Regions from separate parts of the Nocardiopsis moroccensis genome, predicted to be linked through region 2. Evidence: riboswitches for the same ligand, from Rfam matches in the RefSeq annotation. Region 2 holds a riboswitch; each other region holds the start of a gene.

The links. A riboswitch is a leader RNA that binds a small molecule or an ion and turns the genes downstream of it on or off. The one in region 2 is predicted to bind cobalamin.
Region 1: another riboswitch for cobalamin. It lies ahead of ACUKCB_RS24765 (nitrite reductase); the one in region 2 lies ahead of ACUKCB_RS04910 (ABC transporter substrate-binding protein).
Region 3: another riboswitch for cobalamin. It lies ahead of ACUKCB_RS24735 (VWA domain-containing protein); the one in region 2 lies ahead of ACUKCB_RS04910 (ABC transporter substrate-binding protein).

What each region holds. Positions count from the first base shown of each region.
Region 1 is NZ_CP199747.1:5,602,371-5,612,115, forward strand. Features, by position in the region: gene ACUKCB_RS24755 (precorrin-2 C(20)-methyltransferase) at 1-655, opposite strand, end outside; gene ACUKCB_RS24760 (precorrin-8X methylmutase) at 652-1,317, opposite strand; gene ACUKCB_RS24765 (nitrite reductase) at 1,314-2,243, opposite strand; cobalamin riboswitch at 2,296-2,497, opposite strand; gene sigJ (RNA polymerase sigma factor SigJ) at 2,760-3,668, opposite strand; gene ACUKCB_RS24775 (GNAT family N-acetyltransferase) at 3,873-4,409, shown strand; gene ACUKCB_RS24780 (hypothetical protein) at 4,530-4,745, opposite strand; gene ACUKCB_RS24785 (hypothetical protein) at 4,820-5,032, opposite strand; gene ACUKCB_RS24790 (hypothetical protein) at 5,358-5,885, opposite strand; gene ACUKCB_RS24795 (NAD(P)H-binding protein) at 6,075-6,749, opposite strand; gene ACUKCB_RS24800 (2-oxoacid:ferredoxin oxidoreductase subunit beta) at 6,872-7,858, opposite strand; gene ACUKCB_RS24805 (2-oxoacid:acceptor oxidoreductase subunit alpha) at 7,926-9,745, opposite strand, start outside.
Region 2 is NZ_CP199747.1:1,165,204-1,174,948, forward strand. Features, by position in the region: gene ACUKCB_RS04870 (sporulation protein) at 1-383, shown strand, start outside; gene ACUKCB_RS04875 (sporulation protein) at 521-1,306, shown strand; gene ACUKCB_RS04880 (DUF4097 family beta strand repeat-containing protein) at 1,423-2,202, opposite strand; gene ACUKCB_RS04885 (SMI1/KNR4 family protein) at 2,380-2,883, shown strand; gene ACUKCB_RS04890 (hypothetical protein) at 2,944-3,114, opposite strand; gene ACUKCB_RS04895 (NPCBM/NEW2 domain-containing protein) at 3,395-4,261, shown strand; gene ACUKCB_RS04900 (FecCD family ABC transporter permease) at 4,327-5,388, opposite strand; gene ACUKCB_RS04905 (FecCD family ABC transporter permease) at 5,385-6,476, opposite strand; gene ACUKCB_RS04910 (ABC transporter substrate-binding protein) at 6,485-7,531, opposite strand; cobalamin riboswitch at 7,557-7,738, opposite strand; gene ACUKCB_RS04915 (LamG-like jellyroll fold domain-containing protein) at 8,251-9,745, shown strand, end outside.
Region 3 is NZ_CP199747.1:5,591,811-5,601,555, reverse strand. Features, by position in the region: gene ACUKCB_RS24755 (precorrin-2 C(20)-methyltransferase) at 1-48, shown strand, start outside; gene cobM (precorrin-4 C(11)-methyltransferase) at 33-782, shown strand; gene ACUKCB_RS24745 (Uma2 family endonuclease) at 810-1,412, opposite strand; gene cbiE (precorrin-6y C5,15-methyltransferase (decarboxylating) subunit CbiE) at 1,615-2,847, opposite strand; cobalamin riboswitch at 2,902-3,039, shown strand; gene ACUKCB_RS24735 (VWA domain-containing protein) at 3,068-5,182, shown strand; gene cobO (cob(I)yrinic acid a,c-diamide adenosyltransferase) at 5,182-5,796, shown strand; gene ACUKCB_RS24725 (cobyrinate a,c-diamide synthase) at 5,868-8,258, shown strand; gene ACUKCB_RS24720 (alpha/beta fold hydrolase) at 8,315-9,154, opposite strand; gene ACUKCB_RS24715 (GlxA family transcriptional regulator) at 9,225-9,745, shown strand, end outside.

The DNA.
Region 1 (9,745 bases), 1.7 Mb from region 2:
CGACCGGCAGCCGCCGCTCCCCGGTCATGGAGGCGCGCTCCACGTACACCGCGTGCTCCAACCGCCCGGCCGCCTCCAGGGCGCGGCACACCGCGGGGAAGGTCCGGCCCAGCTTCATGATCACCGCGGCGTCGGTATCCGCCAGACGGCGGGCCAGCTCCGGCTCGGGGAGGGTCCCGGGCAGCACGGTGAGCACGTCGGTCTGTCGGACCAGCGGTGCCGCCGCTGTTGCGGCAGCCGCACCGAACGCCGGGACCCCGGGGACGATCTCGGTCTCGTAGCGTTCGGACAGCCGGTCGTGCATGTACATGTACGAGCCGTAGAACAGCGGGTCGCCCTCGGAGAGCAGGACGACGTCGCGTCCGGCATCCAGGTGGACGGCCAGCCGTGCGGCGGACTCCTCGTAGAAGTCGGCCAGCGCCCCCGCGTACCCGCCCGGGTGGTCGGTCGTGCCGGTGGTCACCGGGTAGGTGAGCTGTTCCTCGACCGCGGAGGCCGGGACCAGGTCCTCGGCGATGCGGCGGGCGTTGGACCGCTTGCCGACCCCGGCGTGGTAGGCGACGACGTCGGCCGCGCGGATGAGGCGGGCCGCCTTGAGAGTGATCAGTTCGGGGTCGCCCGGACCCACACCGACCCCGTGGAAACGTCCTCTCACTCCTCCTCCTTGGCGAGCGCGTTCAGAGCTGACGAGGTCATCGCGGACCCTCCGCGACGGCCGCGGACCGTCACGTACGGGATGTCGGTCCCGTGCCGGTCGGCGAACTCGGTGAGCGCCTGTTTGGACTCGGCGGCACCGATGAAACCGACCGGGCAGCCGACGATCGCGGCCGGTCTCGGCGCCCCGTCGACCAGCATCTCCAACAGGTGGAAGAGGGCGGTGGGCGCGTTGCCGACAGCGACCACGGCACCCTCCAGCAGGGGTTCCCACAGGGACACCGCGGCCGCCGTGCGGGTGGTGCCCCACTCCCGCGCCAGCTCGGGGACGCGTGCGTCGCCGAGAAAGCAGAGCACCTCGTTGCCGCCGGGCAGGCGGCTCGCGGTCACCCCGGCGGCCACCATGCGTGCGTCGCACAGGATCGGCGCGCCGCCCTCCAGGGCCGCGCGGGCCGCAGGAACCAGGTCGGGGTGGACCACCAGGTCGTCGGCGAGGCCGACCTGACCGGTGCCATGGATCATCCGCACGGCGAGCCGTTCGGCGTTGTCCGGCAGGTGCCCCAGCCGGGCCTCGCGACGGATGGTGGCGAAGGAGTCGGTGTAGATCGCTGGGCCGTCGTCGACGTACTCGTAGTGCCGGTTCGGTCGGCGGGGGGCGGTCATCGGACCTCCCCGGGCACCAGAACCCCGCGCCAGGGCGTGACGACGAGCTCTCCGTGGCCCGCGGCGGTCGCCCGCTCGGCGAGCTCCTCGACGGCGGAGCGGTCCAGCCCCCGGTCGGTGACCCGCAGATGTAGTCCGCCCCCGGGCAGCGGTCCGTACGGCAGGGGAGGCGAGGGTTGTGGCAGCCGCGGGTCGGGAGCCACCGGTGCGGCCAGCGGTGCCGGGAGCTCGGCGACGTGCCAGGGCGCCGTGGGACCCTGACCGCGGTGTTCCAGGAACTCGTCCGCGAACCGCAGCAGCGCGGCGGGCGCCTCGTCGAGCGGTACCACCGGGCCCCAGTACCCGCCGATCCGCAACTGTGCGATCCCCTCGTCCAGGGCGACGAGCCCCAGGTCACAGGGGCGGTCGAGCAGGTCCCCGGATCCGTCGTCCAGCACGAACAGGAACCGTCCGGGCAGGTCCGCGCGGCGCGGCACGGAGCACAGCATCGTGTCCAGGGCCGAGGCGACGGGCCGCAGGTCGGCCCGCCCGCCGCCCGGTACGGCACCGTCCGGGAGTGCCGGGTCCTTCGGCCCCGTGCACGGGGAGACCATCACGTTGCGTACCAGTTCGTGGCTGGCCGAGGGCAGCAGACCGGTCTCCTCCAGGTCCCGGAGCACCTCGGACTCCAACCGTCCCGCGTTCCCGGGCAGGGCGCGCAGTTGCAGGTTCGCGCGGCCCGTGACGTGGACGCGGCCGCTGCCGTGCCGTTCGGCCACGGCGGCCAGAGCTCGCAGCGAACGGGCGCGGAGTCGGCCGCCGATGAGCCGGAGCCGGACCAGCAGACCGTCGTCGGCGGCCCAGGGCCTCAGCGCGCCGGGGCAGCGGTCGCGCCGGGTACGGCTGTGGGGGGTTCGGGCGGAGGGCGGGGTGCCGGGCAGGGACATGCACGTCTTTCGGGTCAGGGGCTTGTTCGCGGGCCCGCGGATGACTCGGCGGAGGTGTCCGCCGCTACCGGCAGGTCTTCGGACTCGGAATCGACCGGTACGGGGCGCCTTCCCGGAGTTCTACTCCAGTGGCTGTCCGGGGGACCACCCCGGACGTGCCCGTCCGTCATCCTCACCGCTGCGCGTCAGTCCCGGAATCACACCGGGTTCCCTGCCCCACGGACGTGGGGTTCGACCGGTCCGACGAGGGTATCGTGCCACCTCGCGGCTCGTTCCGGCGGACCGTGCCCGGGCGCTCTCTCCGCCCCACGCGCCTCCGGTTCGCCGACTGAGCACGCCCGGTCCCGGGTCGGCGAGGAACTGCCGGATGCCTGGTGGTCATGACAGACATACTGCCTCCTCGGCTGCAGGAGGACCGGCGCCTGGGGTCACGCTGGGTTATCGACGGGTTTCCACAGGCCCGAATCCACCGGAATCCGCGCCGCCCCCGCCCACGACGGCGGCGCCCCCTGCCCCCTAGGACGGGCCGGTGGCCCGCAGACGCGACATCTTGTCCGGGTTGGCCACCATGTACACGTGCCGGGCCCGGCCCTTGAAGACGTCCAGGGTCAGCACGGTGATCGGGACCCCCTCCACCGACAGGACCGCGGCGGGGCCGCCGTTGACCTCGGCGACCTCCGTGTGCAGCGGTGCCGTGGGCGCCAGGCCCAGGGACCGCAGGAAGCGCGAGGCGTTGCGTTCCAGGGACACCGCGGCCAGGAAACGGCCCACCTTGTCGGCGCCGCGGATCACCCGCAGGGGCGCCGGGGCCCTGCCGCCGCTGTCGCTGACCAGGGTGGCGTCCTCGGCCAGCAGTCCCTTGAGCCCGTCCAGGTCGCCCTCCACGCAGGCCCGGAGGAAGCGTTCGGTAATGCGGCGGCGCGCCGCCCGGTCGGCCTCGAAACGTGGGCGGCGTTCCCGCACGTGGTCCCGGGCCCGCCGGGCCAACTGCCGGGTGGCCGCCTCGTTCCGGTCGATGACCTGGGCGATGTGCGCGTAGGGCAGTTGGAAGGCCTCGTGCAGCACGAACACGGCCCGTTCCAGCGGGCTGAGGGTCTCCAGCACCACCAGGAGCGCGAACTCCACGGAGTCGGCGAGCTCGGCCCGCTCGGCCGCGTCGGGCAGCTCGCTGACCGGCTCGGGCAACCACTCGCCCACATAGGACTCGCGCTGGGCACTGGCTTTGCGCAACCGGTCGATGGAAAGCCGGGACGCCACGGTCACCAGGTAGGCGCGCGGGTTGTCGATCCCGTCCGGATCCACCCGGGACCAGCGCAGCCACGCCTCCTGGACCACGTCCTCGGCGTCGTCCGCCGTTCCCAGGATCCGGTAGGCGACCCCGTTCAGCAGGGGGCGGTGTTCCTCGAAGACCTCTGTTGCCGTCATGTCGGGGAAGACGTACCACAGTGCGCCTGGCGTGACATGCCCCTGACCGGTTCCGGCCAGGGCCGTGGGCTCGGGCGGGTGTGACCAGGAGGGGCGGTCGGCCAGTGGATGGAGGGCGGCCGACGGCACCGGCAAACGGCTTGCACCGCCCCCGGCTCGGTTCTAGGTTGGCGCGACCCGAGCTGTCAGTGAGAGGGGCTGTGGTTGTACCGAGTACGGGAGTGGAACCGGGGCGACGCCGACCGGCTGTTGACGGCCTTCGCCTGGGAGGAGCTGGCCAGGCAGGAGAGCGACGTGCCGCGGACCCCGGACGAGGCCCTGGAGTGGATCGCCGGGCGGGCGGTCCTGGCCAAGGAACGGGACGTGCACGGGTTCGTGGTGGTCGACGGCCAGGACAAGGCCCTCGGGCACGTGCAGGTCTCGGTGTCCAGCCGCAGGCACGACTTCGGCTGGCTGTCCTACTGGACGCACCCGGCCGAGCAGGGGCGGGGCGTGGCCTCGGCCGGGGCCCGGCTGGCCACGGAGTTCGCCTTCGACCGACTGGACCTGTTCCGGGTGGAGACGGGCCACCGGCTGAACAACCCGGGGTCGTGCGTGGCTGCCCGGCGGGCGGGTTTTCGCCCGGAGGGTGTCGAGCGGGCCAAGCTCCGCTACGGGACCTCCCGTTACGACACGGGGATGCACGCGCGGCTGGTGACGGACCCGGTGGAAGGCGTGCCGGAAGGTGTCTGCGGCGGGTGATCGGAGGGTCGCGCGGGCGTACGCGTCCGGGTCTTCCCGCTCCACCGGGGTGAAACGACGAACGCGGGGCACGGTGTAGGAACACCGTGCCCCGCGCCAGTCCCGTGCGGGACCTGTGGACTACCAGTTCTTGACGGAGATGCCCGAGGTCTCGGTGATGCTGGTGACGTTGCAGCCCTCGGAACTGAAGCCCGCGAAGGAGATGACGTCGGCGCAGATCGGCACGGTGATGTTCTGGATGTGGGCGTTGTTGTCCGCGGCGGCGGTGCCGGTCATGGCGCCCAGGGCGAGGCCGGTGGCGAGGACGAGGCCGGAGACGGCGGTGATGCGCTTCATGGTGTGCTTCCTTTTCGATTCGTTGTGTGCGTTTGGTTCTGGCAGGTCTGACGGGCGGCCGCGGCGACCGGGTGCTAGTCGTGGACGGAGATGCCCGAGGTGGAGTTCCAGTCGACGACGTTGCAGCCGCTGGCGCTGAAGCCGGAGGCCTTCAGGACGTCCAGGCAGACGGGGACGGTGATGTTCTGGATCTGGGCGTTGTTGTCCGCGGCGGCGGTACCGGTCATGGCGCCCAGGGCGAGACCGGTAGCGAGGACGAAACCGGAAACCTTGGCGATACGGGTCATGGTGGTTACCTTTCGGAAGTGCAAAACAGGTTGGCTGCGGCCGCCGGAATTAACTTAGCGTAGCTAGGCGCGTGCTCGAAGTAGTTTTGGGGAAGATTCCAGAGATCACAAGGAATTTCTTCGGCTTCACGACAGACATGACGGACATGTCGTCTCTTCGCTCTTGGCTGAGTTACACAACCGAAAGCATGTCCCAGACACGCTTCTGGCGAATGCATCGGAATCACACACTGTCCGACATGGCTCACCGTGGGCGTGCGAAACCGGACATAGAAAAGGGCCCGCACGGTGATCGTGCGGGCCCCGCGTTCGCGCTCGGGCTCGGTTACCAGCCCTGCTGCTGTCCGTAACCCGGGTACGGCTGCCCGTAGCCGGGCTGCTGGCCGTATCCCGGCTGCTGCTGCCCGTATCCCGGGTACTGCTGCGGGTCGTAACCGGGGTACGGCTGCTGGTGCTGTCCGTAGCCCTGGCCGTAACCCGCGTACGGGTCCTGCTGCTGAGCACCCGTCGGGTACTGCGGGTAGGGCTGCTGCTGCCCGGACTGGTCCGGCTGGTGGGGCTGCCTGGCCTCGGCCTGCTCGTTCCCCCCGCCCTTCGCGGACTCGTCCGGACGGAAGATGAACAGGCGGGTGGCCGCGGACTCACCGCTCTCACTCGGGGTGATCAGTTCCAGGCGCCACCCGGCCTCCTCGATGCCCTCGAGGATGCGGGTCAGCCCCGGGCGCAGCTTGCTGGAAGCCTCGTCGTAGGCGTTGACCTCGAGCTGGATGATGAACATCCGGCGCTTCTGCTGCGCGGCGACCTTGGCGTGCTCGACGACCGTGCTGTCCCGCACGACCTGTGTGACGCTCATGAATAACCGTACCCATCTGCTCTGCGGAGCTGCTTCACCCGTCGGGTTCGTTCCCGGTCGCCCGCGTCCACCGTGACGGGATTCCGCCGGGCTCCGCTCCCATCATGCCTCCTATGGGGGTATCTGGCCACAGAGGACCGGAACCCCCGAAAAGGCTGGGCAGACCCCCTACCTGTCGGGTCGGTGCGCCTACGCCCGCGGCCGGCCCGCGACGGCGCGAACGGCCTCGACGACGGGTGTCCTACCGTTCACCAGGTTGAGAACCCGCTTGGCCGTGTCCGGTTCGTCCAACAGGGCAACGATCACGGCGGCCACGTCGTCACGCGTCACCGAGTCGCGCTCCACCTCCTCGCCCAGGTCCACCTGGCCGGTTCCGGCCTCGTCGGTCAGCCGCCCGGGCCGCAGGATCGTCCAGTCCAGGTCGAGGTCGTGCTCACGGAGCTCGTCGTCCGCGGCCTTCTTCGCCGCCACGTAGGCGGCCCACACCTCGTCGGTGCCCTCCGGCACCGGCTGGTCCACGTTGATCGCGGAGATCTGTACCAGGCGGCGCACCCCGGCGAGCGCGGCGGCATCGGCCGTCAGGGAGGCGGCCTTGTGGTCCACGGTGGTCTTGCGGGTCACACCGCTGCCCGGCCCGGCACCGGCGGCGAACACCACGGCGTCAGCGTCCATGATCTTCTCGGTCAGCTCGGTGACCGTCGCCTGTTCCAGGTCGATGAGGACCGGTTCGGCCCCCGCGTCGACGACGTCCTGGCTGTGGTCGGGGTTACGGATGAGGGCGACGGGTCGGTCACCGCGGTCGGCCAGGAGCCTGGCCAGCCGCAGAGCGATTTTCCCGTGTCCTCCGGCAATGACGATACGCATGGGGGAAGCGTATTGCCTGGAGCCCGGCGATCCCCTGAGGAATCCCGGGCGGCGCCGGTGAACTTCACGACGCCGCCCGGGGGAATACCCCGGCCCGGCAGGAGCCCCTGCCGGCCGTCCGGCTACTCGACCGTCCAGGTGTCCCCGCTGGCCAGTAGCGCGGCCAGCTCGCCGTCACCGCGCTCGGCCCGCGCATCCGCGATCTGCTCGTTCACCAGACCGTCGTAGGTGGGTCGGCGCACGTCCCGGAACACACCGACCGGCACGTGCTCGAAGGCCGGGTAGTCCAGCCGCGACAGCGCGAACGCGTACCCCGGGTCCTGCCGGTGCGCGTCGTGCCGGATCAGCCGGTCCGCACCGACCGAGTCCACGTCCACGACCTCCAGACCGCCGAACTCGCCCGCGACCACGCCCCGGTCCTCGCCCAACCGCAACGGCTCGCCGTGCTCCATCCGGAGCAGACGCAGCTCGCGTGCGGTCGGGTCCTTCAACGGCTCGAAGGCGTCGTCGTTGAAGATCGGGCAGTTCTGGTAGATCTCCACGAACGAGGCGCCGGGGTGGTCCGCCGCCGCCCGCAGCACTGATGTCAGGTGCTTGCGGTCGGAGTCCACGGTCCGCGCCACGAAACCCGCCTCGGCGCCCAGCGCCAACGACACCGGGTTGAACGGCTGGTCCAGCGAACCCACCGGCGAGGACTTGGTGATCTTCCCCGCCTCCGAGGTGGGGGAGTACTGGCCCTTGGTCAGCCCGTAGATCCGGTTGTTGAACAGCAGCACGTTGATGTTGACGTTGCGGCGCAGCGCGTGGATGAGGTGGTTTCCGCCGATGGACAGCCCGTCGCCGTCCCCGGTGATCACCCACACCGACAGGTCGGGGCGGCTGGTCGCCAGCCCCGTCGCGATCGCCGGGGCGCGTCCGTGGATGGAGTGCACGCCGTAGGTGCTCAGGTAGTACGGGAAGCGCGAGGAGCAGCCGATCCCGGACACCATCACGATGTTCTCGCGCGGCACGCCCAACTGCGGGAGGAACGACTGGAAGGCCGCCAGGATCGCGTAGTCACCGCAGCCCGGGCACCAGCGCACCTCCTGGTCGGACTTGAAGTCCTTCATCCTGTACTCGGTGTCCGACTTGGGCACCAGCCGCAGGCCGGCCAGCTCGCCCTCGCGGCTCGCGTTCTCAGTCACGGTCGATGACCTCCTGCAGCACGTCCGCGAGCTCCTCCGCCTTGAAGGGCAGTCCGCGGACCTTGTTGTAACCGATGACGTCCACCAGGAATCGGCCGCGCAGCAGCAGCGACAACTGGCCCAGGTTGATCTCCGGGACCACGACCCTGTCGTAGCTCCGCAGCACCTCACCGAGGTTGGCCGGGAAGGGGTTGAGGTGGCGCAGGTGCGCCTGGGCCACCCGGCCGCCCGCGCGCCGCACCCGGCGCACCGCGGCGGTGATGGACCCGTAGGTGCCTCCCCAGCCCAGGACGAGGACCCGCGCGTCACCGGTGGGGTCGGACACCTCCAGCTCGGGGATGTCCCGGGCGATCGCGTCCACCTTGGCCTGACGGGTCCGGACCATCAGGTCGTGGTTGCCGGGCGTGTACGAGATGTCGCCGCTCTCGGCGTGCTTCTCGATACCGCCGATCCGGTGCTCCAGCCCCGCGGTGCCCGGCACCGCCCACGGGCGGGCCAGCGTCCGCTCGTCACGCAGGTACGGCAGGAACTCGCCGTCCGGACCGTTGGGCCCGTCGGCGAACGCGGGGTCGATCGTCGGCAGTTCCGACACCTGGGGCAGCTGCCACGGCTCCGAACCGTTGGCCAGGTACCCGTCGGAGAGCACCACCACCGGGGTCCGGTACTCCACGGCCAGCCTGGCCGCCTCCAGCGTCGCGTCGAAGCAGTCGGCGGGGGAGGCCGGGGCGACCACCGGGACCGGGGACTCGCCGTTGCGCCCGTAGAGCGCCATCAGCAGGTCCGTCTGCTCGGTCTTGGTGGGCATGCCGGTGCTCGGCCCGGCACGCTGCACGTCGATGATCACCAGGGGCAGTTCGGTCATCACGGCCAGGCCGACGGCCTCCTGCTTGAGGACCATGCCCGGGCCCGAGGTGGTCGTCACCCCGAGCGAGCCGCCGAACGACGCGCCCAGGGCCGCGCCGACCCCGGCGATCTCGTCCTCGGCCTGGAAGGTGCGCACCCCGAACCGCTTGTGCCGGGACAGCTCGTGCAGGATGTCCGAAGCCGGGGTGATCGGGTACGAGCCCAGGAACAGGGGCAGCCCCGACCGCTGGGAGGCGGCGATCAGCCCGTAGGCGGTCGCCAGGTTCCCGGTGATGTTCCGGTAGGTGCCGGCGGGGAGCCGCGCGGGTTTGATCTCGTAGGAGACCGCGAAGTCCTCCGTGGTCTCACCGAAGTTCCACCCGGCCTGGAACGCCGTGAGGTTGGCGGCCAGGATGTCCGGCTTGCCGGCGAACTTCGACTTCAGGAACGAGGTCGTCCCCTCCGTCGGCCGGTTGTACATCCAGGACAGCAGACCCAGGGCGAACATGTTCTTCGCGCGCTGAGCGTCCTTCTTGGAGATGTCGGAGTCGGCCAGGGCCGCCACCGTCATCGAGGTCAGACCCACCGCGCTGACCTTGAACGCGTCCAGCGTCCCGTCGGTGAGCGGGTCGACCGTGTACCCGACCTTGGCCAGGCTGCGCTTGGTGAACTCGTCGGTGTTGACGATGACCGTGGCCCCCCGCGGCAGGTCGCCGAGGTTGGCCTTGAGGGCGGCGGGGTTCATCGCGACCAGCACGTCCGGAGCGTCCCCCGGGGTCATGATGTCGTGGTCCGCGAAGTGCAACTGGAAACTGGAGACGCCGGGGAGGGTGCCCGCGGGGGCGCGGATCTCCGCCGGGAAGTTCGGCAGGGTCGACAGGTCGTTGCCGAACGACGCGGTCTCCTGGGTGAATCGGTCACCGGTCAACTGCATACCGTCGCCGGAGTCCCCGGCGAAGCGGATGATGA
Region 2 (9,745 bases):
ACCCGCTGCTCATCGAGCCCCTTCCGGCCCAGGCCGCGGTCCTGCAGGCGCTGGACGCACTGGGTTTCGTCCTGAAGGGCGTCGACCTGGAGAAGGGTGAGATCCCCGGCACCCGTCAGAAGCTGCCCTTCTACCAGGAGCTCGAGTACGCCGCCGCGGGTCAGTACGAGGGCCTGGAGTCGCTGGAGCTGACCTTCCTCACCGACGACGAGGGTGTGGACGTGGTGCTGGAGCTGGACAAGAAGCCCGGCATCCTCTTCAGCGAGGGCGGCGACACCCTCCTGCGCCTGAGCATCGAACACGAGGACACCGACCCCGAGGAGATCGCGGCCAAGCTCCACGAGTGGGTCCACGCCATCGCCGGCAACCGCAGCCTGCTCTAGGCCCTGTTTCCGGGCGCCATTGAGCCCGGGCACTCACCCGAGTGCGGCCGGATGATCACAGGGGCCCGGCCGCACTCCCAGACTCCGGGTGCGCTCGCCATCCCCGGCCACGCACCCACCGGGAAAAGGAAGTATCTATGGTCATCAAGCGTCTGCTCGCCGGTATCGGATTCGGTGGAGCCTCGGTGGAAACCTCTCTGGACTCGTCCGTGACCGTTCCGGGGGGCTCCCTGCGGGGCACCGTCGTCATCGAGGGCGGCGACGTCGAGCAGCAGGTCGAGCAGCTCACCGTCGGCCTCCAGGCCCGGGTCGAGACCGAGGTCGGTGACCACGAGGTCAACAGCGACATGGAGTTCCACCGGGTACGCCTGGGCGAGGGCGTGGCCCTGGTTCCCGGACAGCGCTTCCAGGTACCCTTCGAGCTCTTCGTGCCCTGGGAGACCCCCATCACCGCCCACCGTGGCCGCCATCTGCACCGCATGAACCTCGGCGTGAACACCCGTCTGCACGTGGCGAACGCGGTCGACCCCGGCGACCTGGACCCGGTGGGCATCGAGCCCCTCCCCGCGCAGGCCGCCATCCTGGACTCCCTGTTCTCCCTCGGGTTCACCTTCAAGCACGCCGACCTGGAGCGGGGTCGCATCGCCCAGACCCGGCAGCGGCTGCCCTTCTACCAGGAGATCGAGTTCCACGCCCCCAGCCGTTACCGGGGCCTGAACGAACTGGAGCTGTCCCTGGTCACCGACGAGCACGGTGTGGACGTGGTGCTGGAGCTGGACAAGAAGCCGGGCCTGCTCTTCTCCGAGGGCCGCGACACCTTCCACCGCTTCACCGTGAACCACCACGACGGCGCCGGACGCGACTGGACGGGCCACCTGCACCAGTGGATCGACTCCCTGGCGGGCCGCAGGGACCTGTTCTGAGCCAGGCCGGGTCCGGGGGCGATCCCCGGGCCCGGGGCCGCTCCTCGCAAGCGCCCCGAGGGCGCCGGCCGCGAACCTCTCGGGGATGACGTGGAGACCGGGAACCGGGTCAGGAGTCAGTCGGCCGGGACCAGGGAGATGGTCCCGTTCCCGGTCCGCGCGGTGACGGTGTTGTCGCTGGCCTCGTCCACCGGGACGTCGGCGACCACCCGACCGTTGTCGGAGGTCTCGAACACGGCGTAGGAACCGCCGGGCAGGGCGATCGTGGCGTCACCGTTGTTGGTGCTGACCTCGACCTCGGAGGGGGCTTCGGCGAACGCGGCGTCGATGCCGCCGTTGTCGGTGGCGGCGCTCAGGCTCTCCGAGCCGATCCCGGTGAGGTTCATGTCCCCGTCGACCGAGGTCAGGGTGAGCGGTCCGGTGACGTCGGAGATGTCGAGGCCGCCGTTCCCGGAGCTGATCTCGACCGGGGCGCTGAACCCGGACACGGTGACGGGGCCTTCGTCGGTCGCCACCGTCAGCGCGGTGTCGGCCGGGACGATGACCTGGTAGCGGATCCGGCAGTCGGAAAACGCCGCGCAGTTCGTTTCCAGGCGGAGGGTGTCGCCGGTCAGTTCCCAGTCCCCGTTCGGGTTTCCTTCGGCCTCGCGCTGTACCCGTACCTCGTCGGTGCCGCCGGGGACGATCTCCAGCGCGGCGTTGTCGTTCTCGACGATGAGCAGTTCGGGTACGCCCTCGTAGCTCTTCTCCTCCCGATCTCCCGGTTCACCGGAACCCGGGTCCTGCCCGCATCCGGCCAGCAGGGACAGGGACAGGAGAACGCTTCCGGCGGTGAGCAGCCTGCGCCGCACCTCCTCGCGGACGGTGCGGGACGTCGGCTCCTGGGATCCTTCCACGGTCCGAAGCTAGCACGCCCGCAGGTGTCGGACACCCGTGGGTGCCGAAGGGCACGGAGCCCCGGGGGAGTGGGGCCGGGACCACTCGCCGGGAGCTGGAGTCCGTGATCCTGGCCGGGTGCGCCGCAGGCGCGGGCCCCTCGGGCCGGTGTCCGTACGGGGCACTGTCGTCCACCCATGATCGATCTCTCCTTTCCCTCGATGCTGGAAGACCTCAGGAGGACCCATGGCGCCCGGGACATGGACTTCGAGATGTACGAAGCCTTCGAGCACCCTGACGAGACCGCGTGGTGGTACCGATTGTGGACCGGCAACGAAAAGGTCGACGGCAGCGAATTCCGTTTCTTCGGCATGGAGGGCTCGGGCGGCTACACCGGCCTGTGGCTGGTCCGGGAGGGTCGGCCACTGACCGAGCAGCCCGTGGTCTTCCTCGGCTCGGAGGGGGAGATCGCGGTCATGGCCACCGACCTCGGGGATTTCCTGTGGCTGGTGGCCCAGGGGTATGGACCGTGCGAGGTCATGGAGTGGAGCGACGACGGTCCCTGCGAGCCCGACCCCGGCGTTCTGGAGGTCGCCCGACGGCACGCCCCCGACGCCCGCTGTGCTCCGGAGGAGATCCTCGGGCGGGCCCGGGAGGAGTTCCCGGACTTCCAGGGGTACATCGACGCGCAGTGCCGGTGAACGGGGCCGGCCGCCACAGCCGCCGGCCGTGCGAAAACGGGGCGCCCCGGCCCCGGGCGGTCAGAGTTCCAGCCATTCGCCCCGGGTCAGTTCCCGGAACCGGTCGAGTGCCTCGGGGGACGGATCGCGGACGAGAAGGCCCGCGCCGTCGTCGCGGAGGAACTCCCGGGCTCCGTTACGGCTTCTGAGCCCCTGGGCGGGAGCACCGGCGAGATCGAACGTTGTCGTCATGTGTGGACGGTATCCGCAGCCGCCCTCGGTTCCGGGAGCAAGGGCCAAGGCAGCCTCGTCCGTCGCGCCGGGCAGACCGGGCCCCTGGGCCTCGGGCCCGGTGAGTCGCGAAGCCGCAGGTCCACGTGCACCGGTCCATACGGTGCACAACAAGACATAGGTTGCATAAATCTTTTTCGATCTGAATGTATTCCTTGGTTGGACAAAAAAGCAGCTCGGAATGGCGGTCGCATCCGACCTGCGGCATCATCCCCACATGTCGAAAATGTGGTTCTTGGCCATGCTGCTAGCGATCACTGCCCTGCTCGGCTTCGCGTTCTTCGTCCTCTGGGTGGGCGGTGGCATCACCAAGGACTCCGCTTGGGAGTTCGCCGCCTGGGTCAGTGCGGCCCTCACCGCGGTCGTCATGGCCGTGGCCGCCTGCGTCACCCTGTTCGTCAGGGTCTCGAGGAGGAAGGACGACGGGGGCGTGGCCTGGCCGCGCAAGCCGTTGGAACTGACCCGGGGAGCTCTGTCCGCGGTGATCGCGGGAACGGTGCTGCTGGGACTGGTCCTCGGAGGAGGTATCGGCTACGGCGGTGCGGTGATACGGCAGGACCGGGAGGAGCAGCGTTCCGAGGACGAAAGCTCCTCGTCCTCCTCCACAGCGGGCTCCGAAGGCGGTGAGGACGACGAACCGGAGAGGCCGACGGACGGGACCGCCGAGGACTCCCCTCCCCCGGATGAGGACCTCTCACCGACGCGAACCCCGGTGGAGGCCGCCGACCAGTGGGGGCTCTCCCGGCTGGAGGTCAAGGAGAGCGGGCACCACTACGGCACCGGCACCTACACCGTCGACGGCCGGGACTACACGGAGACCGTCCGGTTGAACAGCTGCAAGACGTGCTCCGTCGAGTTCGACCTGGGCCGGGATTGGACCACCTTCGAGGCGTTGGTGGGCCTGAGCGATGACTCCCCGAGCGATGTGACGGTCGCGGTGCGGGTGCTCGCGGACGAAAACCTCCTCGCGACGCACACCCTCACCCTGGGCCGGACCGAAGAGGTCTCCGTCGACGTCGAAGGAGCCCTGAGGCTGCGCCTGGAGGCGGAGAGGGTCGAGAACTCGGGCGGGACGGCCGTCTGGGCCGACCCCACCGTGGCGCGCTGACCCGCCACCCGCACAAGCTCCGATCCACCCGCAAGCCCCGACGAGGCCCGGCGGGCGGGTCCCGCTCATCCGCCCCGGCCCACCCTGCCGCCACGCGCCAGCAGGTACAGCAGGTAGGGGGCTCCCAGGATCCCGGTGACCACACCGACCGGTACCTCGCTCCCGCCGAAGGCGGTGCGGGCGAGCAGGTCCGAGCCGACCACCATCAGCCCACCGCAGGCCGCGGCGGGAAACAGCCCGACGGCACGCTCCCGCAGCAGCCGCCGCACGATCTGCGGGGCCACCAGCGCGACGAACGCCACGGGCCCGGCGACAGCGGTGGCCATGGCCGCGAGCGCGGTCGCGGTGAACAGCAGGACGGCCCGGGAGAACTGCACCCGGCCGCCCAGGGCGGTCGCGGTGTCCTCACCGAGCTGGAGCAGCGCCAGCGGACGGGCCAGCGCGAACGCGACCGGTGCCAGGACGGCGAGTGCCAGAGCGACCGTCGCCACGTGCGGCCACTCCCGGTTCGCCAGACTGCCGGTGAGCCAGAGCATGGCGCGCTGCGCCGTGGTGAGTTCGGTGCGGGTCAGCAGGTACGAGGTCGCCGCGCCCAGCATCGCGGTGAGCGCGATCCCCACCAGGACCAGCCGCTGCCCGCTGACCCCGCGCCGGTAGGCGAGCAGGTACAGCAGCAGCGCGGTGCCCACGGCCCCGACCAGCGCACTGGAGGCGACCGCCAACGCCGTACCGCCGAAGGCGACGATGGCCAGCACCGCCGCGGTCGTGGCGCCCGCACTGACCCCGATGATGTCCGGGCTGACCAGCGGGTTGCGCGCCAGCCTCTGCAACAGGGCGCCCGAGAGCGCCAGCGCGGCGCCCACCCCCAGCGCGGTCAGGGCGCGCGGCAGCCTCATCTCCACCACCACGTGCGCCGCCATCACACTGCCGCGCCCGGTGAGCGCGCCCACCACCTCCTCCAGTCCCATCGCGAAGTCGCCCACGGTCAGCGAGACCAGGGCCACCACCGCGGCCAGGGCGGTCAGCAGGCCACCGAGCGCCACCTCGGGCCAGTACACCCGCACCGAGAGAGCGCCGAGGCGGACCACCCCCGTACCCGGCATCAGCGCTCCGGAACGCCCGGTCACAGTCCCGCCGCCCTTCGCCGCCGCACCAGGAGGATGAAGAACGGCGCACCGACCAGAGCGGTGACGATGCCGACCTGGAGCTCCTCGGGGCGCGCCACCACCCGGCCCACGACGTCTGCGACCAGCAGCAGGACGGGCGCCAGCACCGCCGACCACGGCAGCACCCAACGGTGGTCGGGGCCGACCAGGGCGCGCGCGATGTGCGGGACCGCGACCCCCACGAAACCGATCGGACCGGCCGCGGCGGTCGCCGTCCCGGCCAGCAGCACCACCGCCAGCGCGCTCGCCCCGCGCACCAGCCACAACCGCGTCCCCAACGAGCGGGCCAGCTCGTCACCGAGCGCCACCGCGTTCAGCGGGCGCGCCAGCGCCACCGCCAGCACCAGCCCGGCGGCCAGGAACGGCAGCGCCTGGAGCAGCGCAGCACCGTCGGCCCCGGCCAGGGAACCCACCACCCAGAACCGGTACTCGTCCAGGCTCGCACGGTCGCGCAGGATGATCGCCGAGGTCAGCGACCCCAGCAGGGCCGAGATCGCGGCGCCGGCGAGCGCGAGCCTGACCGGGCCGGCCCCGTCCGGGCCCAGCGACCCGACGGCGTAGACCGCGCAGGCGGCCACCGCCGCGCCCAGGAAGGCGAAGGCGACGTAGCCCAGCAGTGCCGACACCCCGAGCACGCTGATCGCGAGGACCGCGGCCAGGGCCGCCCCCGCGTTGATGCCGAGGATGCCCGGGTCACCGAGGGGGTTGCGGGTCACCCCCTGCACCAGGACCCCGGACACGCCCAGGGCCGCTCCGACGGCCAGCCCGGCGAGGGTGCGCGGCACCCGCAGGTGCCGCACGACCAGGTCGGTGTCGGAACCGGTGAAACCGGCGTAGGCGGCATACACGTCGGCCACGGACAGCTGCTGGTAGCCGACCAGTACCGACGCCAACAGGGCCCCGGCGAGTACCAGCAGCGCCGCCACCAGCCCGACGCTTCGGCCCCAAGGACCGCTGAGCAGCCCGGAGCCGCCGGACGGGGGCCGCGGTTTCCGGTGTGGTTCGGCGGGGGCGGGGGACAGGGGCCTTTCGGCCACACGGTCGGCCATCGCCCGGCCTACCCGAACAGGTCGGAATGGATGGTCCCGGCGACCTTGGCCACCGCGTCCGCGCTGCGTACGCCCGCGGAGCGGTCGGCGAAGGTGAACCCCTCGACCCGGCCCTCGGTGACCGCGGTCAGGTTGGCCAGCGCGGGGTCGTCCATGATCTGCTCGATCTGGTCGGCGGCGTCGGCGGAGGTCATCCGCGCGTCACAGCACACGTCGACCAGGATGAAGTCGGGGTCGCGCGCGATCACGTCCTCGGTGGCGACGTCGTGGTTGCGCCTGCCGTCGAGGTCGGCGAAGGCGTTGACCCCGCCCGCCAGGTCGATGATCTCGGTGGAGAAGTCCGGCCCGCCGGCGACCCGGAACCCCTGGTCGCTGGGCCGACCGATCATCACGGTGGGCCGGTCCTCCTCCGCCACGCGGCCGTCCAGGGTCTGGGCGACCTCCTCCACGGTGGCCTCCATGTCGGCGATGACCCGTTCGGCGCGCTCCTGTTCGTCGAAGAGGGTTCCCAGGTCGCGCAGGTCGGCGTAGACGTTGTCCATCGTCACCGTGGCGGGGTCGATGGTCTCGTCGGTGCGGCCGTCCTCGCTCGGGCACAGCGGGGACAGGATCCAGCTCTCGACGCCCAGTTCGCGCAGGGAGGCCCGGGTCCCCAGGCTCTCGTCGGTGAACACGCCGTTGAATCCGGAGAGCACGAAGTCGGGCTCGTGGCTGAGCAGTTCCTCCAGGCTGGGCAGGTTCGGGTAGTACTCCTGCTCGGCCTGGGCGGCGGCGTGTTCGTCCATCACCTCGGCGTCCAGGAACGCCGTTCCGACCAGGCGGTCGCTGATGCCCAGCGCGTGGGCGGTCTCGATAGCGGGCTGGTAGGCGGCGAACACCCGCTCCGGTGGCTCTGCCGCGGCCACGTCGACGTCGCAGTTGCGGATCGTCTCCCCGGCGGTTTCCGGGGCGGGGGAGGAGGGTGACCCGCCGCAGGCGGTCGCGGCCAGCAGCAGGGCGAGGACGGCGGCGGAACGGGCACGGCCCAGGGCCGCCCGTGCGTCGGTGGGCTTCATCGAACAAACCATCCTTCGTGGTTTGATGACGCGGACGGTCGCAGCCGGTCTCCTGGCTCCCGGAGTCGGGCGCTTGCGCCCCGCACCTCCCCCCTTCCCGGACCCGTGCGGGTCCAGTGGTGTGTGGGAGGCGCCCTCCGGTCACAGTGGCGAGGACCGCGCCGGATTCCCACCGGCTTCCCGTGCACTGCGACGTCGACGAAATGAACTTGTGTCGGTAATCAACGGATCACGGTAGTACACCGGGGTTTCCCCGGGGAAGCCCGCTCCCGCTTGCCGTCGGGCCCCTGGATCGGCAGCGGGAGCGGGTGCGTGGATGACGTGACCGGGCTCCTGGCGCGGCGAGGCCGGTTCCGACCCGGACCCGCCCCGGGATCGTGAACGCGGGGCACCACCGGGTCAGAGGAGTTCGAGGCCCTGGCCTGTGGTTCCGTGCCGCGCCCGACAGGAGGTGAACCCGAGATCTCCGGATCATTAGGTTCAAACCTTGATTGGTTGTCCGATCTCGGCCACAAGTGCATATTTTGGGAGAATTGAGGAGGAGGGTGCAGGCCAAGGGAATTCTGGTGCCTTGAGTGAAGTGGGTCACGGGTTCCGTGTTCGCTTTGTCCTGTTAACTTCCTTCTCGGTTTCAGGAACCGGTCGAGGCCGCCCCGCAACCGGGGCGCACCCCACAAGCTCGGCCATCCCCCATACCTGGGCCTAGAGAGCACACCGCCATGCCCCGCGCCGTGCGAGCAGTGACCGCTGCCGCCCTGTCAGCCGCGTTGCTCACCCCCTTCCTCCACTCGACCGCGCACGCGCAGGAGGAACCCGGCTCGTCCCCTCAGGAGGGTTCAGCCTCCACCGCGGAGCTCTTCGAGCAGGCCGCCGTCACCCGGGCCGGCGAGACCGGTGAGCCGGTGGAGATCGCCGGAGCCACTACCGAGACCACACGCCATCTGGCCAACCCCGACGGCAGCTTCACGATGGAGCAGAACGCACACCCAGTCCGGGTGCGCGACGGCAGCGGGTGGACCCCGGTCGACACCGACCTGGTGACGGACTCCGACGGCAGGGTGCGCCCCAGGGCGGCGGCCGCGGACATCGCCTTCTCCGGCGGCGGCGACATGGCGTTGGCGAGCATCGGGCTGGGGTCCAACTCGGTGGAGCTGGGCTGGCACGAGGACCTGCCCGCACCGGTACTGGAGGCCGACAAGGCCACCTACCCGGACGTCCTGCCCGGCGTGGACCTGGTGCTGACCGCGGGGGTCGACGGCTTCGGCCAGGTGCTGGTGGTACACACCCCGGAGGCGGCACGGCACGAGATGCTGGCCGACCTGGAGCTCGGCTTGGCCACCGAAGGCGTGACCATGCGGCTCGGTGAGCACGGCAACCTGGACGCCATCGGCGACCGCGGCCAGGAGAGCGTGTTCAGCGCCCTCGCCCCGGCCATGTGGGACTCCTCGGGCGAACAGGACATGGCCGAGGACGCCACGGTCATGGCACCGACCGGTGCCCGCACCGCGCTGCTGGACGTCGATCTGGCCCCGGACAGCATCCGCCTGGTCCCGGACACGGCGATGCTCACCGACGAGGCCACCCAGTACCCGGTCTACATCGACCCCTCGGTGGCGGTCAGCCGGGTCGGGCGCACCTACGTCAACCGCAACTACCCCACCCAGTCGTACTGGAACTACTCCACCTCGCACACCCCCGGCGTGGGCTACGAACCGAACGAGGCCAGCACCAAGCGGGCGTTCTGGCGGTTCAGCATCGACTCGCGCACCCGCGACGCTGACATCACCCGGGCCACCTTCCGAGCCAAGGTCACCCACGCCTACGGGTGCACCAACGCCCAGGTGCAGTTGTGGCGTACCAACGCCATCACCTCCAACACCACCTGGAACTCCCAGAACCCGTCCTCGTTCTGGAACACCAGGCTCGACACCCGCACCATCAACGCCGGACGCTCCAACTGCCCCGGCGGAGCCTCCCCGACGGTGGAGTTCAACGCCACCGACGGGTACGTGTGGAGCCGTGACGCCGGGCACGCGACCACGACGGTCGGGCTGCGCGGCAACGAGACCCGTTCGAGCAGCAACTGGGACTGGCGCCGCTTCGCCTCCAACCCCACCCTGCAGGTGGACTACAACAACCCTCCTGAGGTCCCCACCCAGGTGTCGGACTCCCACGGCGGCCCTTGCTCCACCGACCCCGACGACCCCCGGCTGA
Region 3 (9,745 bases), 1.8 Mb from region 2:
GTCTCCCGGTCGGGCCGGGTGTGGACACCGAGGTGGGTGAAGCCGTGACCGTGCACTTCGTGGGTTCGGGGCCCGGCGCCGCCGACCTGCTCACCGTCCGCGCCACGCGGATGCTCAACGCGGCCGACGTGGTCCTCTACCCCGGCACCTACCTGGACCCGGAGGTCCTCACCCACTGCGCCCCCGGGGCCGAACTGGTGGACACCCAGGGCCTGGACCTGGACCGGATCACCGAACACCTGGTCGCCGCGGACCGTGCGGGACGGGACGTCGTACGGCTGACCTCGGGTGATCCCTCGCTGTACTCGGCGCTGGCCGAGCAGACCCGCCGTCTCGACGCGCACGGTGTGGCGTGGGACGTCACCCCGGGGGTGCCCGCCTACGCGGCCGCCTCGGCGCTGGTGGGCCGGGAGCTGACCGTGCCGCTGGTGGCCCAGTCGGTGGTGCTGACCCGGACCAGTGCCCGTTCGACGGCGATGCCGGAGAGCGAGTCGCTGAGCGCGTTCGCGGCGACCCGCGCCACGCTGGTGCTGCACCTGGCGATCCGGCGGGTGCGCGAACTCATGGCCGAGATCGAGCCCGAGTACGGCGCGGACTGCCCGGTCGTGGTCGTCTACCGGGCCAGCCAGCCGGAGGAGGCGGTGCTGCGCGGAACCGTCGCCACCATCGCCGACCTGGTGGCGGAGGCGGGGCTGCGGCAGGCCGCGGTGGTGCTGGTCGGTCGGGCGCTCGACGCCGAAGGCGGCGAGTCCTACCTGTACGACCCGGCCCGGTCCCGCTGATCCCCGCACAGGTCCGGGGCGGCCGCCTCAGCGAGTGAAGCGTTTGAGCCCGGCGGTGTCCAGGGTGACTCCGGTCCCGGGGATCGGCACGGCCTCACCGTAGGGGTGGGCGCTTCGGTCCAGGTACTGGCCACGGACAGGGCGGCTGTGCACCACCACGGCGTTGGCGTCGCGGTCCACCAACAGGTGGACGCCGATACCGGTCTCCGCGTAGGCGGCGGGCTTCCCGACACGGTCGCGGGCGTGGGTGTCGGCATCCCAGGAGGTGACCTCGACCACGGCCAGGACGCCGTCCGGTTCGGCCCACTCCCCCGCCTGGTCGAAGTGACCGATCGGAACGAGGACACCGTCGGGGCGGGCGCGACCGTTGCGGTAAGTATCGACCTTGATGCCCAGCCCGCTGGTGAGGAGGTCCAGATCGGGACGGTGGGCCATGAACTCACGCATCAGCCAGGTGAGGATCCCCGCGTGGGCTCCGTCGGTCACTTTGTGGACCCAGACCTTCCCGTTGAACATCTCCATACGAACACGGTCGGCCTCGAACGCCTGTTCCGCGAGGTGCTCGAACAGGTCGGTCCCCATGGGGAACGTCGGCATACCGGGCGGCGGGTGGTGCTCTGTGACGGTCATGTGGCCCCCTGAGCGATGCCGGTGGCGGGTGGTGACGACACGGACGCGATCTCCGGCACGAGCGTTCGGTGGCTCGTCGAGGAAGTCGCCGAGCGCGGTGGTTCGGGACCCTCCACACGGCCAGAATAACGCCGGGGAGGGAGCGCGGGCATGCCCGTGGTGGAAATTCCGGGAGCCGGGACCGACCGGCTCACTCCGAACGTCACCGGTCGGGCACGGTCAGGCACCACTGGGTGACGGTGCGGGCGGGGGTCCAGCCGGTGAAGGTGCCGATGGGCGCGGTGGTCTCCACCGCGATCCGGGTCAGCTCCCCGCCGTGGCTCCGGTAGGCGTCCGCGAGCAGCTGCTCGGTCTCCAGCGTCACCCCGTGCACCACGAGTCGGCCGCCCGTACCCAGTGCGTCCAGGCAGGTGTCGAGCACGCCCGGCCGGGTGGCGCCGCCGCCGACGAACACCGCGTCGGGGGCGCCCAGCCCGGCCAGCGCGTCCGGGGCCCGGCCGGTGACCACGCGCAGACCCGGGACGCCGAGCCGCCCGGCGTTGCGCCCGATCCGATCGGCGCGCCCGGTGTCGGCCTCCACCGCCGTGGCCGTGCACGAGGGGTGGGCGCGCATCCACTCGATACCGACCGAGCCCGCGCCCGCCCCGACGTCCCACAGGTGCTGGCCCGGTGCGGGCGCCAGCCGGGCCAGGGCACAGGCGCGCAGGTCCCGCTTGGTCAACTGCCCGTCGTGCTCGAAGGCCTCGTCGGGCAGTCCGGCGACCAGCCCGTACCCCGCCGGTCCGGCGAGTTCCACCGCCAGTACGTGCAGTGCGGGGACCTCCTCGGGCGGTGCGCCGAGCCAGTCGTGGGCCGTGCTCTCCAGCCGTGACTCCGCGGCCGACCCCAGGTCGCCGAGGACGGTCATCCGGCTGGCCCCGTAGCCCGCACCGGCCAGCAGGGCGGCGACCGTCCCGGGTGTGTCGGCGCCGGAGGAGAGCACCAGGACGCGGTGGCCGGGCGCCAGTTCACGCATCAGCAGTCGCGGATCGCGCCCGACCAGGGTCAGCACCGAGCACCCCTGCGCCGGCCAGCCCATCCGGGCGCGGGCCAGGGACACCGAGGAGACGGCGGGTTCGACGTGCACCGCGTCCGCGCCGAGTAGTTCGACCAGGGTGCCGCCGATCCCCGACACCAGGGGGTCACCGGAGGCCAGCGCGACGACGGCGCGGCCTTCGAGGCAGGAGAGCAGTCCCGGTAGGCCCTCGCGCAACGGGGAGGGCCAGGCGCGGCGTTCCTGGCCGGGCACGTCCGGCAGCATGGCCAGGTGCCGGCGCCCGCCCAGTACCGTGTCGGCCGCCAGAACCAGCTCGCGCAGCCTCTCGGGCACGCCCTGCCAGCCGTCGGCGCCGACGCCGACGACGGTGATTCGGGGAGGGGACGTCTCGACCTTCATGGGCAGGACGCTATCGTGGCGGCCGAAGGTGTGAGGTGCCCCGGCTGCCCAACCATCGGAAACGGTGGGGACGGTGCCCGGGGAGAATCTGGGAAGCCCGGTGAGATTCCGGCACAGGCCCGCTGCGGTGAGCCGAGCCTCCGGACAGGAGGACTCGGTAAGTCCGAAGACCGGCCCCGCACCCGCCCATGACCGATGGCGAAACGAGCGGGAGCCTCACATGCCATTGCGGACGTCCCACTACCCCTTCTCCGCGATCGTCGGCTGCGACGCCGACCCACTCGACGACCTGGGCCTGGCGCTCGTGCTGGCCAGCGTCTCCCCGGAGATCGGCGGTGTCCTGGTCCGTGGCCAGAAGGGCACCGCCAAGTCCACCGCGGTCCGGGCCCTGGCCTCCCTGCTGCCGCCGGTCGAGGTCTACCGGAGCGACCGTTTCTCCGTGGACCCCGCCGACCCCGCGCAGGAGTCACCGGACGGCCCCTTCCCGGCGGGCACGGCCGTGGAGAGCCGCCCGGTGCGCCTGGTCGAACTCCCGGTCGGCGCCACCGAGGACCGTGTCCTGGGCTCCCTGCACCTGGAGCAGGCGCTCACGCACGGCCAGGTCGCCTACGAACCGGGGCTGCTGGCGCGGAGCCACCGCGGCCTCCTCTACGTCGACGAGGTCAACCTGCTCCACGACCACCTGGTCGACCTCCTCCTGGACGCCGCCGCGACCGGCCGGGTGACCGTGGAGCGGGACGGGTTCTCGGTGGAGCACGCCGCCCGGTTCCTGCTCATCGGCACGATGAACCCCGAGGAGGGCGAGCTGCGCCCGCAGCTGCTGGACCGGTTCGGGCTGACCGTCGAGGTGGCCGCGCCCGCCGACCCGGCCGCCCGGGTCGAGGTGGTCCGCAGACGGATGGCCTACGACTCCGACGCCGCCGCGTTCGCGGAACGCTACGGCGCCTCCGAGAAGGCCCTGGCCGAGCGGATCGCGGCGGCCCGGGAGACCGTCCGGCACGCCCGCCTGTCCAACGCCGCGCTGTTGAAGATCGCGCAGGTGTGCGCGGCGTTCGAGGTGGACGGCCTGCGCGCCGACATCGTGACCGCGCGCACGGCCCTGGCACACGCCGCCTGGGAGGGGCGGACCTCGGTCACCCGGGCCGACATCCGCCGCGCCGCCCTGCTGGCCCTGCCGCACCGGCGCCGACGGAACCCGTTCGACGCACCGGGGCTGGACGAGGAGCTCCTGGACCGGATCCTGGGCGACGAGGAGCCGCCGCCGGACGACCCGGAACCACCGGGCGGCTCCGACGGCCCCGAGGACTCCGACGACCCCACCCCCGGCCGGGACGGCGGGCCCGAGGAGGACGGCGCCCCGGCCACCGACGGTCCGGAGGCGGATCCCGCCCAGGGCCCGGACCCGGGTCCCGACCAACCGGACCAGCCACCCGAACAGCCCCGGGGCCCGGAGGACTCCCAGGCCCCGGCCCGGGAACCAGAAGAAACCGAGGAGGCCGAGGGCGACGGTTCCCGGCCCGCGCCGGGCACCACGGTCGGGGCGAGCACCCCCTACCGCCCCCGAACGTTCACCGCCCGGGGCACCGGGATCGGTGCGGACGGCCGGCGCAGCCGCGCCCTCGGCACCCGGGGCCGCCGGATCGGGGCCGAACCTCCCGGCGGGGGCTCGGGGAGCTCGCTCCACCTGGTGGAGACCGTCAAGGCGGCGGCCTCCCGCCCGCACGGCGGCGGCCGGGTGAGCCTGCTCCCCCGCGACCTGCGCGTCGCGGTGCGTGAGGGGCAGGAGAGCAACCTGGTGCTGTTCTGCGTGGACGCCTCCGGCTCGATGGCGGCGCGCAAACGCATGGGCGAGGTCAAGACCGCCATCCTGTCCCTGCTCCTGGACGCCTACCGGCGCCGCGACAAGGTCGGTCTGGTGACCTTCCGGGGAACCAGGGCCGAGCTGGTGCTGCCGCCGACCCGTTCGGTGGACACCGCCGCCGCCCGCCTGGACGAACTGCCCGCCGGGGGGCGCACCCCGCTCGCCGAGGGCCTGCTGGAGGCCGCCCGGATCCTGCGGCGCGAGCGGCTGCGCGACCCGAGGCAGCGTCCGCTGCTCGTCCTGGTGACCGACGGCCGGGCCACCGGGGGTCGGGGTTCGGTCGGCCGTTCGCTGGCGGCCGCCGACCACGTCGCCGAACTGGGTGTGGCCACCGTCGTCGTGGACGGTGAGTCCGGCCCGATGCGGCTGGGCCTGGCCGCAGCCCTCGCCACCCGCATGGGTGCCGAGCACCTCCCCGTCAGCGAGGTCAGCGCCGACGCGCTGAGCACCGCCGTGAGAGAAAGGGCCGCCTGATGCCCCAGGGCAAACCGCTCGTCGTCCCCGATGACGGGCTCACCACGCGGCAGCGCCGCAACCAGCCCGTGCTCGCCGTCCACACCGGGGACGGCAAGGGCAAGTCGACCGCCGCGTTCGGGCTCGCCCTGCGCGGCTGGAACCAGGGCTGGCGGATCGGGGTGTTCCAGTTCGTGAAGTCGGCGAAGTGGCGCATCGGCGAGCAGACCGTGCTCGAACGCCTGGGTCAGCTGCACGAGGAGACCGGCGAGGGCGGTCCGGTGGAGTGGCACAAGATGGGTTCGGGCTGGTCGTGGAGCCGCCGCAAGGGCAGCACCGAGGACCACGCGGCGGACGCGGCCGAGGGCTGGGCGGAGATCAAGCGCAGGCTCACCGAGCAGACGCACGACCTGCTCATCCTCGACGAGTTCACCTACCCGATCAACTGGGGCTGGGTCGACGCCGACGACGTCGTGGCCGCCCTGCGGGACCGGCCGGGCCGCCAGCACGTCATCGTCACCGGCCGCCGCGCCGATCCCAGGCTCGTGGAGGCCGCGGACCTGGTCACCGAGATGACCAAGGTCAGGCACCCGATGGACGCGGGCCGCAAGGGCCAGCGGGGGATCGAGTGGTGACGACCCCGGCGGCCTCCGGGCCGACGGAGCTGCCCCGACCCGCGGCCCCGCCGACGCCCCTGCCGAGGCTGATGGTCGCCGCGCCCATGACCGGGCAGGGCAAGACCACGATCGCCACCGGGCTGATGGCCGCGCTGGGAGACGCCGGATTGGTGGTGAGCGGCCACAAGGTCGGCCCGGACTACATCGACCCGGGCTACCACGCGCTGGCCACCGGCCGCCCCGGCCGCAACCTCGACCCGCACCTGGTCGGTGCGGATCGGGTGGCGCCGCTGCTCCTGCACGGAGCCCGGGGCGCGGACGCGGCCGTCGTCGAGGGTGTCATGGGGTTGCACGACGGGCGGATCGGCACCGACGGGTTCGCCTCCTCCGCGCACGTGGCGGCCCTGACCCGCACCCCGGTGGTGCTGGTCGTGGACGTGTCCCGGATGTCCCGTTCGGTGGGTGCGCTGGTCAAGGGCATGGCGGACTTCGACCCGGCGGTCGAGGTCGTCGGCGTGATCCTGAACAAGGCCGGTTCGGCGCGCAACGTCGCCGAGATCACCCGCTCGGTCGGCCTGCCCGTCCTCGGTGTGGTCCCGCGTGACGAGCGGATCGCCAGCCCATCCCGGCATCTCGGGCTGGTCCCGGCGGCCGAGCGGGAGGGGTCGGCGCGGGTGGTCGAACGCCTCGGTGAGCACGTGGCCGACCACGTGGACCTGGACGCCCTGCTGGAGGTGGCCCGTTCGGCGCCCGCGTTGGACGCCCGCCCCTGGGCCCCGGCAGCGGAGGTGGCCACACCTGCCGGGGGCGAACGCCCGGTGGTCGCCGTGGCCGGGGGCCGGACCTTCACCTTCCGCTACACCGAGACCGAGGAGCTGCTCACCGCGGCCGGATGCGAGGTCGTCGCGTTCGACCCGCTGGAGGACACCGGGCTTCCGGCCGGTACCCGGGGGATCTACCTGGGCGGTGGTTTCCCGGAGGTGTACGCGGGCGAGCTCGCCGCGAACCGGAGCCTGCTGGCCGAACTGCGCGAGGCGGTCCGCGACGGGGTGCCGACCGTCGCCGAGTGCGCGGGCCTGCTCTACCTCGCCGCATCACTCGACGGCCACGGCATGGCGGGGGCGATCCCGGCCGATGCGCGGATGACGAAGCGGCTCACCCTGCGCTACCCCGAGGCGGTCTCGCCCGGGGACACCCTGCTGACCCGGACAGGGGAGCGGATCACCGGCCACGAGTTCCACCGCACGGCCCTGACACCCGGACACGGGGACCGCCCGGCCTGGGAGATCGACGGCGCGCCGGAGGGTTTCGCCTCTCCGAGCCTGCACGCCTCCTACCTGCACACGCACTGGGCCGGACACCCGGAGCTCGCCGCGAGGTTCGCCGGGGCCGTGCGCACCGCCCCGGCCGTCGCACCGGCACCGACGCCCGAGCCCTCCCCCGCCGCCCGGAGCACCGGAGCGGGCATCGCGCCGCTGGCCGACCCGCTCCGCCACCACGGCGACGTGGAGGCGCGCGGCGGGCTGCTGGACTTCGCCGTCAACGTCCACCCGGGGCAGCGGCCCGCCTGGCTCGACCGGGCGCTGCGGGAGAGCCTGGACCAGGCGGGCGTCTACCCCGATCCCGGACCCGCACGCGGGGCCGTCGCGCGTCGGCATTCCCGGGCGCCCGCCGAGGTCCTGCCGACAGCGGGCGCGGCGGAGGCCTTCACCCTGGTCGCGCGGCTGCGTCCGTGGAAGCGTCCCGTCGTCGTGCACCCCCAGTTCACCGAGCCGCACGCCGCCCTGGAGCAGGCCGGGCACACCGTCACCACCGTGCTCTGCGCGGAGCGCGACGGGTTCGCCTTCGACCCCGCCACCGTCCCCGAGGACACGGACCTGGTGATGGTCGGCAACCCCACCAACCCCACCGGTGTCCTGCACCCGGCCGAGGCGCTGCGCGGACTGTGCCGCCCCGGGCGGCTGGTCGTGGTGGACGAGGCGTTCATGGACGCCCTGCCCGGGGAACCGGAGTCCCTGGCCGGGGAGCGGATCACGGGACTGGTGGTACTGCGCAGTCTCACCAAGCACTGGTCGGTCCCGGGCATCCGGGCCGGGTACGTGGTCGGTGACGAGGCCGTGGTGCGCGAGCTGGCTCGGGTGCAGACGCCCTGGTCGGTGTCGGCGCCGGCGATCGCCGCCACCGTCGCCTGCATGGGTAAGGAAGCGAACGCGGAAGCGGGACGCCGGGCGAAGGAGTTCGACGGCTGGCGCGCCGACCTGGAGTCCGGCCTGCGCGGGGCGGGGCTGGAGTTCGTGTCCTCCCGGGCCCCGTTCGTACTGGTCAAGACGGGCGAAGGGGTCCATGCGCGGCTGCGCGAACAGGGCATCGCCGTGCGTCGGGCCGACACCTTCCCGGGGCTGGACGCCGTCTGGGTACGGGTGGCCGTGCGCCCGCCGGAGACCACACGGAAGCTGCTCGCCGCCCTGGCGGGGATGTAGCGGGAGGACCGCCTGGTTCGCAGGCCGGTCCCCGGCCCGGCCGCGCTGTGTAAGCACTACCCGGCGAAGAATTCGACGAGGGCACGGGCGACCCGGGCGGGATCGTTCTCCATCGGGATGTGTCCCGCTTCCGGAACCCGGACGAGTGTGCTCTCCGGGATCTCCGATGCGAACCGCTCGGCGTACTCCACCTTCTGGAAGCCGTCGTCCTCGCCCCACACCAGCAGTTTGGGCACCGTGGACCGCCGCAGTCCGGGGACCAGGTCGAGGGTGTGGCGGTCGTCGGCGGCGCCCGCCAGCGCCATCCAGGACCGCCGGACCCGTGGATCGGTCAACGGGTCCAGGTAGTCGGCGACGAGCTGCTCGGTGGCGGCACCGGCCAGCGCCGTCGTCACCGCCTTCCGGCGGGCGGCGAGGAACTCGTCGGCGGTGGTCGCCGCGACGACCTCCGGGTCCCGGAACCGGGCCACCCCGGGCACCGGCCAGGAGTCGTAGGTGACCGAGTTGACCAGGGCCAGCCGGGAGACCTCCACCCGGCCGTGGACCAGGAGGTGCTGGGCGACGGCGCCGCCGATGTCGTGGCCCGCGACCGCGACGGGCCCGGAGAGCCCCAGCGCGGACGCGAACTCCGCCGCCCGGTCCGCGAGAGCCGGGACGGCGGCCGTTACCGGGGTGAGTTCGCCTCCCGAACGCCCGAGCCCGGGGAAGTCGAGCGCGACGGGCCGCAGCCCCGCCTGCCCGAGGCGGCCCAACACCGGGAGCCAGGCCCGGCTCCAGTAGGTTCCGTGCAACAGCAGCACGGCCGGGCCGTCCCCTCCCGCGGTCAGGTAACTGGCCGTCCCGCTCCCGGTCCGGACCTCTGCCCTCTGCACGCCTGTCTCGGTGGTTTCGCTCATGGGACCACTGTGGCCGGAATCGGCCCACGGGCACAGAGCCCGGGAGGACACCCATGGGTACATTCGTGCCATGAGCCTGCACCGGGTCGTGGCACTGCTCAACCCGCCCCAGTCCCCCTTCGAACTCGCCTGTGCCACCGAGGTCTTCGGCATGGACACACCGGACGCACCGGCACGCTACGACTTCCGGGTCTGCGCCGAGCACCCAGGACCGCTACGGACCACCGCCGGCTACTCGGTGCTCGTAGACACGGGTCTGGCTGCTCTGTCGGAGGCGGACACCGTGGTCGTCCCGGGCCGACAGCCGCCCGGTGCGCCGGTGTCGTCGACCGTCGCCGAGGCGTTGCGGGCCGCCCACGAGCGCGGAGCGAGGATCGTGGCCGCCTGCACGGGGGCGTTCCTCCTCGCCCAGGCCGGGCTGCTGAATGGCCGCCGCGCCACCACCCACTGGCGCCACACCGACCGGCTCGCCTCCGCCTTCCCCGAGGTGCGTGTGGACCCGGAGGTGCTCTACGTGGACCACGACGACGTGGCGACCAGCGCCGGGACCGGGGCGGGCATCGACCTGTACCTGCACCTGGTGCGCCGGGA